2 regions of the Paenibacillus sp. JCM 18996 genome follow, and region 1 is predicted to be linked to the other one. Evidence: a T-box and tRNA genes for the amino acid it is inferred to sense, from the RefSeq annotation. Region 1 holds a T-box; the other holds one or more tRNA genes.
The links. A T-box is a leader RNA that pairs with one kind of tRNA and senses whether it is charged. The one in region 1 lies ahead of ileS (isoleucine--tRNA ligase), so its partner is inferred to be a tRNA-Ile.

Region 1 (4,964 bases):
GGCCTCAAGGGATGGAGCTCCGGCTGATATCCGTCAATGGACGCGTACAAGGTGTAAAAGGAATGGGCGTTCACCAGCGTATCCACGACTTTGGATTTCGCTTCGGCGACAATTTGCCTTGAGAACCGCTTGCTGCTCCATGGGGCGCTGTCCGACAGCAAAGCCCAGCGTACGGCATCGCTTCCATAAGCTTCGATGATTTCCCGGGGATCGATGACGTTTCCTTTGCTTTTTGACATTTTCTGTCCGTTTTCGTCCAGAATATGACCTGTAGAAATAACAGCCTTATAAGGAGCCTTGCCTCTAAACAAGGTGGAGACCGCCAGTAGGCTGAAAAACCAGCCACGGGTCTGGTCGATGGCCTCGCAGATCATATCCGCCGGAAACTGCCGTTCGAAGCGCTCCCCATTCTCGAAAGGATAATGATGCTGGGCAAAGGGCATGGACCCGCTGTCAAACCAGACGTCAATCACCTCAGGTGTCCGGTCCATCGCTCCCGGCTCACAATGAGGACATTTCACTTTTATCTCATCCACATAAGGCTTATGCAGCTCAAGCGGCTCAGGCACCTGCCCGAGGCTGTGACTGCGAAGATCCTGCAGGCTCTCGGGAGCATACTCACCGCAGCATTCCCGGCACACCCATACGTTGAGCGGCGTTCCCCAATACCGGCTTCGGCTGATATTCCAATCCACGATCTCCTCCAGAAAATTACCGAACCGGCCATCGCGTAAATGAGAGGGATACCATTTGATCTGCCGGTTGCCCTCGATCAGCTGCTCTTTGACCGCTGTTGTTTTGATGAACCAGCTCTCTGTCGCATAATAAAGGAGCGGCGACTTGCAGCGCCAGCAGAACGGATAGCTGTGCTCAATCCTCTCTTTGGAATGGAGTAATCCCCGCTGTGCGAGCAGTTTCACGATATCGACATCGCAGTCTTTTACGAAACGGCCTGCGAAATCCGTTACATCATTGACGTAGCGGCCCGAGGCGTCCACCACACTCAGCATCACCACTCCGTGTTCCCGGGACGCTTTATAGTCATCCTCGCCATGCGCGGGGGCAATATGGACGATTCCGGTGCCGCTTGTATCGGTGACAAAATCCGCTTCAATCACCGCAAAATCGCGCCCTGCCCTCACATATCGGAAAGGAGGCTCGTAACGGGTGCCGACGAGCTCGGCTCCTTTTAAAGTCCCGACCACTTCGTAGTCGCCTTTCATCACGCCCGGTGCCATTTTTTCCGCGACAATATAAATTTCATTCTGATGCTTGACCTTTACATACCGGATGTCCTTATTTACGGCAAGCGCAGCGTTAGCGGGCAAAGTCCAAGGTGTGGTGGTCCATCCCAACAAGGTTTCCTCTCTGTCTTTCAGCTTAAACTTCACAGTTGCGCTGAGATCCTTCACCCGTTCATACCCCTGTGCCACCTCATGGGAACTGAGCGTCGTCTGGCAGCTTGGGCAATAGGGACTTACCCGATGGCCTTTGTACAGCAGCCCTTTCCTGTGAATGTTTGCCAGCAGATACCACACCGTCTCGATGTAGTCATTGTTCAAAGTAATGTACGGATCGTCCAGATCGGTCCAATACCCGATGGCTTCGGTCAGCTCGCGCCACTGCTGCTCATACTCGAATACGCTCTCTTTACAACGCTGGATAAATTCGGCCACGCCGTATTTTTCAATCTCTTTCTTGCCCGAGATGCCAAGCCGCTTTTCCACACCAAGCTCGACGGGCAGGCCGTGTGTATCCCAGCCCGCTTTGCGGATCACCTGATGTCCAGTCATCGTTTTATAGCGGCCGATAAAATCTTTAATGACACGTCCAAGCATATGCCCGATGTGCGGAACTCCGTTCGCGGTCGGCGGGCCTTCATACATTACGAAACTCGGGCTTCCCTGCCTCTGTTCAATGGATTTTCGGAAGGTTCCTTTGTCCCTCCACTCAGCAAGCACTCGAAGTTCTCGGTTCCTGGCGTTTTCCTTCACATCCACTCTCTGCATATCGCTCACCCTTTCCATTTTTTTGAAAACAAAAAAACCCGTCCCCCGAAAGGGACGAGTCTGATCTCGCGTTACCACCCTTGTTCTATAACGAGTCGTGAAAGAAACGTCATAGCACTCACTACGTACCATCATACGTGTTCCTTTTAACGGCGGAACCCCGGCTAAGCTTACTGGTTATCGAACGTTCGGCTTCGCATCTCCGAGATGATTTTCGGCTAAGGGCTGAACACCGGCTCGCACCTGCTGCCGGCTCTCTGGGGAACAGCGTCCTAACGTACTCTTTCTCGTCATCGATTTTAACTTGTGTTTGATTACATATTTACATTTAATATAAGCAGTTGTCAAGTATTGGAAACCTTTATTTATAAAATATTTGTTCGAACAGGGAGTGCTAGCGCTGACGGTTATTTTTGAGGCCAAGCGCACACAGGGCGAAGCTTCACTCCAATCACGCTTCCCAGCATAGCGCCTACCATCCACTCCCAACCATGAAGACTGAAGGAAGCGATGCCCGCAAAATAAGCGCCGATGTTGCAGCCAAACGCGATGCGCGCGCCGTACCCCATCATGACTCCGCCGACCAGCAACCCTATAATCATGCGCACAGGCATATTCCGAAGGAACCGGTTCGGCTTTCCGCTGAGCCCCAGCGCCAGCAGTGCGCCAAGCATGACTCCAATGTCCATCACCGAGGTAATGTCGGTCAACACGCTTTTGTTCAGCGCCGCGGCGTTTGCTTTCATCTGCCAGTAACCCCAATCCGTCACTTGGATGCCCAGTGCTTGGGATATTTTAGCTCCCCACAAAGCAAACGCGGAGGTCACGCCCCAAGGCTTGCCGGAAACAAGCAGAACGACCGCATTGCCCACCGCCAGAACCACGCTTCCTGCAATCCAGGACCAAGGCCCTTTGTAAATCGCCTTCCAGCCGCTCTTGCGGTCCGGACGGAGCGATTCGACCTTTCCGTGGCGGCGCTTCTCAATGTAATAGGTGACGGCAAAAACCAGTGCCAGCAGCACGAGATTAAACAGGAACCCGCCAAAAGCGCCGAACGTCTGAATGAACGACACCTTGCCGATATTTGGAGCAGCCATCCACCAAGTGTAATGTGCGCTGCCTATGACAGACCCCGCAATAAATCCGATCAAGGTCAGAATGCCCCGGGAGTCGCCTCCGCCGATATGGTAAAGTGTGCCGGATGCACACCCGTCCCCTAACTGCATCCCGATCCCGAAGATGAAGGCGCCGACCAGAACCGACAAGCCGACAGGCGATACAGATCCCGCAGCCTGTGTTCCGAAGGCTCCCGTCAGCACCGGCAGGAACAGAATGTTGGCCATTAAAAACAGAACCATTTGAGCGCGGATACCCACGCCGCGTCCGGATTCAAGGAAGCTGCGGAAAGAGCTCGTGAAACCGTAGTGTGCGTGATATAAGGTCAAACCCAGCACACCCGCAATCAAATATAAGGAAGCTTGCTTATAAGAAACGGCGCTGCCTAGAAAGAAGAATCCGAGTATGAATAACGCCAGTGTAATGAACGTGATTCGGCGATTCACGCTCGGTTTTTCTCTCAAAACAGACGAGCCGGGATTAAAAAGTTTTGCTTCTGTTGTGCTCATTTATTTTATCCTCCTTTGTTATCGTATCCAACATAATACCACTAATCCAATCGGATTTGAACCCTATAGTAAAATTTTACGAAAATGTCAAAATTAAATCCGGTTTCATTTCCCTTGGACTGAAAATACGACTTCAAAAGTGGCCGCTTCCGCCTTTGACACCCCCTACTCATTCCCTGGTTAGATCTACTGCGAGCTGTCTTCCCGATACCCAATAAGTGTACACCCCCGCTGCAACCTGGCGGATAAAACCAGCGCGCAGCAGCAATTGATGGCTGACCGCTTCCGCCTCCGACGGGGGTCCCGTAAAGTAGGTATCAACAATTTATCTTGACGCATATCGGCTGCCCCTCCGCTTTTTTTATAAGAAAAAAAAACGCACTCGTCAGGGACGAATGTGTTCGCGGTACCACCCTAAATTCAAGCATCGCTCATGATGCTCCTCTAACGGTTAACGGGTTAAACCCGGCGTGTCAGTTTCCTAAACCGACCATTTTTATTGTGTTCTCCGCGCGTCGATTCACCAGATACGTAATCAATGTTGCCGCTGCTGCGAGGAGGGCGAGTCCGCTGCCGATACCATACGAAACTTGAGCACCGAACTGTTGGAACGCGTACCCTCCTCCCGTACTTCCAAGCACTCCTCCAAGACCACCGAACGTGACGGCAAAGGCTGCTTGTCCACTGGCCCGTAATTCTCCCGGCACGATGATGGCCAGATGCTGAATTGCCGCAACAAGGAACAATGGGAACGTGACGCTATGAAGCGCCTGCGCCGCGATAAGAACCATCGGGTCGTCCGTCAAGCCGTAGATAGCCCACCGGATCGAGTAGGCCAGCGCGGCGATAACGAAAATTACCATCTCATTCCACCGTTTCATCACCCTTCCGACTAATAGCAAAGCGGGTACAGTGCTGAATGTTGCGACAACCCAAGCCATACCAAGCTTGGATTCAGGAGCTCCCAGCTTGGAGAGGTATAACGCGAGCAGGATGTCGTTCATTCTATGAGGGATGCTTACCATCATGACAAGCGTCAGAAACCATAAGAGCTTCGGCTGCATGAACAGCTTACCAAGTGCTTTGAAATTGACCGGCACCGGCGTTGCCAGAGAATCCTTAATTGTTAGAACTATTAGCAGCGATATGCCAAGCAAGATGAAGTAAATCCACCGTATATAACCCAAACCCAGACGCTCAATAAGAATGCCAAGCAGCAGTGCTGACAAGCCTACGCCTACCTCGCCCCACAGACGGATCCTGCCATACTCGAGATTGTTCTCATGAGCGTAAGAGATGACTAGCGTCTCTGTCAGCGCTCCAGTGGCGC
Region 2 (4,964 bases), 1.3 Mb from region 1:
AAAATTCCCCTGTATCCGGATCGGGCTCGGATACATATTCGATCCTGGAATTCAGAGCTTGCATAATCCGCAGATTTTGCTTCGTTGTCTTCGGATCCACCACCACAATCAGCCCCAGTCCGTGATAAGCGCATACCTGAGCGAGCGAAATAGCCATATTGCCCGAGCTCGATTCTATCACCGTGCTGCCAGGCCGAATGATGCCGGATCGCAGCGCTTCCGCCAGAATAGCCGCTCCGGGACGATCCTTGGAGCTTCCTCCGGGATTCATAAATTCCAGCTTCGCGTACACTCTGATGTCATTTTCCCGTCCAATTCGGCTGAGCCTAACTAAAGGTGTGCGGCCGACTGCCGACAAAATCCCCTCTTGTTCGTACATAGCTTCCCTTCTTTCAAAAGCTTTAACTGTACAGCTTCTTGGATTTCACATTTCCCCGGCTCCAGAGCTCATCCTTCTCCATCCGTTCTATTTTGATTTCCTGCAGAATTCCGTTTGCGATCATTTCGCCGATTTCCGGGATCTGGTTCTGGATTCCCTGTCTGATGCGTAATCTTGCCTCTTCATCCATCGAACGGCTGCGTATATAAACGATGAGCCGATTATCCTTCACCCGGACCCGTACGCTGGCCTCGTTTAATTCTTTATATATAACTTCCTCGATATCGTATATCGAAATTTTCTCTCCATGCTTGACTTCAGTGCCGACTCGTTTAACAATGGCCTGGAACGTCTGCCGCTCCCTGCCTCCCACCGTCATCGTACACAAATCACGGACTACATCGTAGGTGACGAACCGGATGGCGGGAAAATATTGCCGTGTCAGAGAAGTTACCACCAAAATATCTTCCCTGCCGCCCAATGGCTCGATATCCAATCCCACTGCCTTCGGCTGAACGCCTTCCGCGAACAGCCCGTCAACCAGCACGTACTTCTGAATCGAATGGTCAAAATAAGCGACCGTGCCGATCTCGATCGATCCCAAAGTGTCCAGGATATCCTCCGGACGGATATTTAATAAGGATGCGGCTTTTTTTTGCCATTCAAGCGGCGCGGGCTCGCCCACCAGAATCACTTTGCGGATGCCTAGAGCGGAAGGTTCCTGTGCCGTGTAGAGGAGACTGTCAAGAATGGATGGCATCGTATACAGCAGCCCCGGCTGAAAATACTCCAGCTTCTTCACATGCTCTCCGATCGGGCTGTCAAAGGCGATGTCCAGGCTGGAAATACCCAGCTGCCGGCAAATTTCCGAAGCGGTGCCCGCCGCATGGCCGGTGCCCATATCCGACGCGGCTTTCCTGATCCCGCTGCCCGTAAGGAAGTCGCCGAACAATTTTACCTTCATTTGAATGTACCGCTGATCGTCTTCTTTTGAATAGAAAATCGATTTTCTTCGTCCTGAGCTCGTTCCGGAGGTGCGGTACACGCTCAACCCGTGCCCATGCATAGGCTCATTATAGTAATGCTTCTCCAGAAGCTCCGCGGTCATCAGCGGCAAACGGGCTATGTCCGCAGTATCCTTTTGCTGTAACAGGCTGCTGTACCAAGGGAACAAAGATGTCATTTTCTCCAGCTTATCCGCCAAACCCGCGTTCGTTATCAATCGACGACCTCCCGGTAGTTGCAAAATACCCTCTTGTCATATATATGTAGGCGGGTCTGACCGCGTTCTTTCAACACAGAACATTCCCTTAACAAAATAGTCGGGTGCCTCAATCAGAAAAGGTCCCATTCCCGTATCGTATAGAAGGACAATCATGACATCATCCGGTCAAAACAAAGGGGCCTGCCTATGGACAAAAAAAGCCAATGCGTCAGCAGCAAGTGGAGGAAAACCGAGGTGCTCATGAAGAGCGGTGAACTGAGAAAGTATATTCCGGAAACGAAAAAATGGAGTACGCAAACATTGAGGGAAATGCTGGACCGGTATATCATGGTGTACCTTAAGCCGGACAGGGGATCGTGCGGTGTAGGCGTCATGAAGGTGGAAAAGCTGGCCGGTCCGAAAGCGGATGCGACCTATTCCTATCATACTGCGCGTAGAATTCGTCAGTTTCAGAGACTGGAAGACCTGGAAGCAGCTTTGGAAAATCGAATCGGAGAGAAGCATTATTTAATCCAAAAAGGCATCCGCCTGCTAAAATACCAGAAACGGAATGTGGATATTCGGGTGATGGTGCAGAAGAATCTTGAGGGCCAATGGGAGACCACGGGCATCCTCGGTCGGATGGGGCCTCCGGGCTCCGCGGTCACCAATATATCCGGCGGAGGCGATATTTTGGAAGTAGCGGAGCTGCTGGCTCCATATGGCCAAAGCAAGACGGTCAAGGACAAATTGAAGCGGCTCGGGCTTGAAGTAGCGGCGCATTTTGAGCAAAGCTTTCCCCGCATGAAGGAAATTGGGATTGATGTCGCCATAGACCGCAGCATGAAGCTGTGGATCCTTGAAGTGAATACGAAGCCTGATCCCCGATTATTCAACAGGCTGGACAACAAACAGACCATCCGCAGAATCGTCCGCTATGCCAAGGCTTACGGTCGTACAATGGACCTGACACCTTCAGCAAAAAGAAAAACCCCTTTACCTTAACCCGAGAGATTCGGATTAATGTAAAGGAGTTTTTTGGTGCCGAGGACCGGACTCGAACCGGTACGGTAGTCACCTACCGCAGGATTTTAAGTCCTGTGCGTCTGCCAATTCCGCCACCCCGGCTTAGGATGTCAACGGAAAAGCGTTGATATGATGTTCGGTAAAGATTATTTTATTCCAATCCACCTATTAAATCAAGTGTTCGGCACAGGATGCACGCTGTATACATCAGGTGCGTGGAGCCTCAATGTAATGCTGGTTTTATCTATCACCGCCGGCTTCATTTGTGGCTGTCGTCAGTTAGTGCTAAGATGGGAATATCACGAAATGATTAGGTGGCATACAATTATGAGCATGATCGAATTAAAAATAGCGGCTATCATCACTGTATGGTTAATTTTATACAAAAAATTTTATCCGGTGATGTTAAAATGGATCAACCATTACAGAGGAAACGGGCAATAATAGAGCTGAGTTGGCTGCACCGTCCTCGCATAGCCATAAGTCCTCGAATGGGGCAATGAGGTGCCGTAACAACGGTTTCGTGACCAAAACGTTAGCAAGCCCGCTGAATCGCTCTATTTTCGGGAGCAAAACAATGGGCTTGATTGGTATCTTTTCGATTAAATCCTTGTACAGCAAGGGTTTGATTAAGTGGGCCCTGAGGGACTCGAACCCCCGACCAATCGGTTATGAGCCGACCGCTCTAACCAACTGAGCTAAGGGCCCTTATTGCCTTATATGACGGTTTTAATAAGTAAATTGGTTGCGGGGGCAGGATTTGAACCTGCGGCCTTCGGGTTATGAGCCCGACGAGCTACCGGGCTGCTCCACCCCGCGACAGTAGCTGTAATAGCGACAAAAATAAATATACACTATATCCCGACCAGTAGTCAACTGTTTTTTTAAGGATAAGTTAATGGATGTACCGAACGCCGAAACGCCCCTTTTTCGAGCGGAAAATTTCCACCTCCTGAGGACACTCGTAGCCGTAAATCCACCAATCCTCTTCCATCCGTTTTGCCAGACAGCCGGCCTGAAATTTATTGTCGTATAATCGGGACCAATAGACCCATTTCATCGCCCATCTCTCCTGTTGAACATTTATCTGGTAAATGTAGTATAACCATTTTATATGCGCTTTATTGTGGTGCTTCTGCAGTGGATTTCTTTTAAATCGTTCTCGGAATATAATAAATAGAAAAGCTGCCGCTTTATTTTGAGGAAAGGTGGGGTTTCCATGAATTTCGGTACCGTGTGGTTTCCATCCAAAGAAGTGCAGGACATAGCTGACAGCTATCGCAAACGTTATGACCCCCATTACAACTTGATCGCTCCGCACATCACCGTTCGTGAGGCGGAAAATTGGGACGAGGCCCGTTTGAGCCAGGCGCTGGCGCATTTGGAACAGGTTACGGAAAAGCTGGCTCCATTCTCCATTTGCTTCAACCGCTTTAGTTCTTTTCAGCCCCAATCTCCCGTGATCTATCTTGCTCTGGACGAGACGCAGGAAATGAACCGGTTATACGGTCAAGTTTGTGCCGGAGTCCTGGCGGAGCCGAATAAGGCTGCTTATACCTTCACTCCTCATTTGACAGTCGGACAGCAGATGGGCCCGGACGAATTGAACGATGTGCTCGCGAGTTTGAAAAATATCAAGATCCACCTGGCCTGCAAGGTAGAACGGCTGGATCTGCTGCAGCAGGCCGAGAACGGCGTATGGAGCGTATATCAAACGTTCCTGTTACGAGGTTAGGTCACCTGCATTTAAAAGGACCGGCAGGGTATCATCCTGACGATCCTTTGTTTAGTATATGCTTTGCCTTATTGTTTGAAGGTTGCGACCAACCGCTTGGCTTCGCCGTTCGGCGTGGTGATCGACTCGTACACATTGACAGTCACCGGATACTCCATTTGCTCCGTGGTAGAGTCGAACATAATATTGTTCTCCCCGGAGATGATCCGGTTCGGACCGGTGAAATTCAAAGCTTTAGTCGAAATGACTCTGCCTGCCGTATCCAGAAGCTCGAATTGCAGCTTAGAGAAATTGCTGTCGACAATTACCTGGTCCGGACGTTTAATGTCAAGCCACAGCTTCAATTTGTAGCCGTAAGTCCTTTGAATTGTGAAATTGGAGCTGATTCTCCAATCCATAATTTTCATACTGAAAGGATACATCGAAATCTGGTCGGGCTCAGGCAGGGCTTCCTTCAAAGCGACCCGGCTTGCGGAAATCGTCGTTTTGTACGGCGCAGCGCTGACAGTATCCTGCAGCTTCAGAATCAGGCTTTCTTTCGTTTCCGAAGGCGGAAGGATAAAAGAATAGCTTAAGGAAAAAGCGGTATTCGGCATTACTTTCTGAGTCGTAATGTTCTG

Region 2: it encodes a tRNA-Ile, which carries the amino acid that the T-box ahead of ileS (isoleucine--tRNA ligase) is inferred to sense. The anticodon was not compared.

What each region holds. Positions count from the first base shown of each region.
Region 1 is NZ_AP043884.1:3,242,451-3,247,414, reverse strand. It holds gene ileS (isoleucine--tRNA ligase) at 1-2,009, opposite strand, end outside; T-box leader at 2,057-2,312, opposite strand; gene ACZ5N7_RS16030 (YeeE/YedE family protein) at 2,417-3,634, opposite strand; gene ACZ5N7_RS16025 (MFS transporter) at 4,108-4,964, opposite strand, start outside.
Region 2 is NZ_AP043884.1:612,684-617,647, reverse strand. It holds gene sbnA (2,3-diaminopropionate biosynthesis protein SbnA) at 1-379, opposite strand, end outside; gene ACZ5N7_RS02950 (phenylacetate--CoA ligase family protein) at 402-1,601, opposite strand; gene ACZ5N7_RS02945 (YheC/YheD family protein) at 1,791-2,588, shown strand; tRNA gene ACZ5N7_RS02940 (tRNA-Leu) at 2,623-2,711, opposite strand; tRNA gene ACZ5N7_RS02935 (tRNA-Ile) at 3,244-3,317, opposite strand; tRNA gene ACZ5N7_RS02930 (tRNA-Met) at 3,352-3,428, opposite strand; gene ACZ5N7_RS02925 (hypothetical protein) at 3,505-3,669, opposite strand; gene ACZ5N7_RS02920 (2'-5' RNA ligase family protein) at 3,829-4,344, shown strand; gene ACZ5N7_RS02915 (hypothetical protein) at 4,413-4,964, opposite strand, start outside.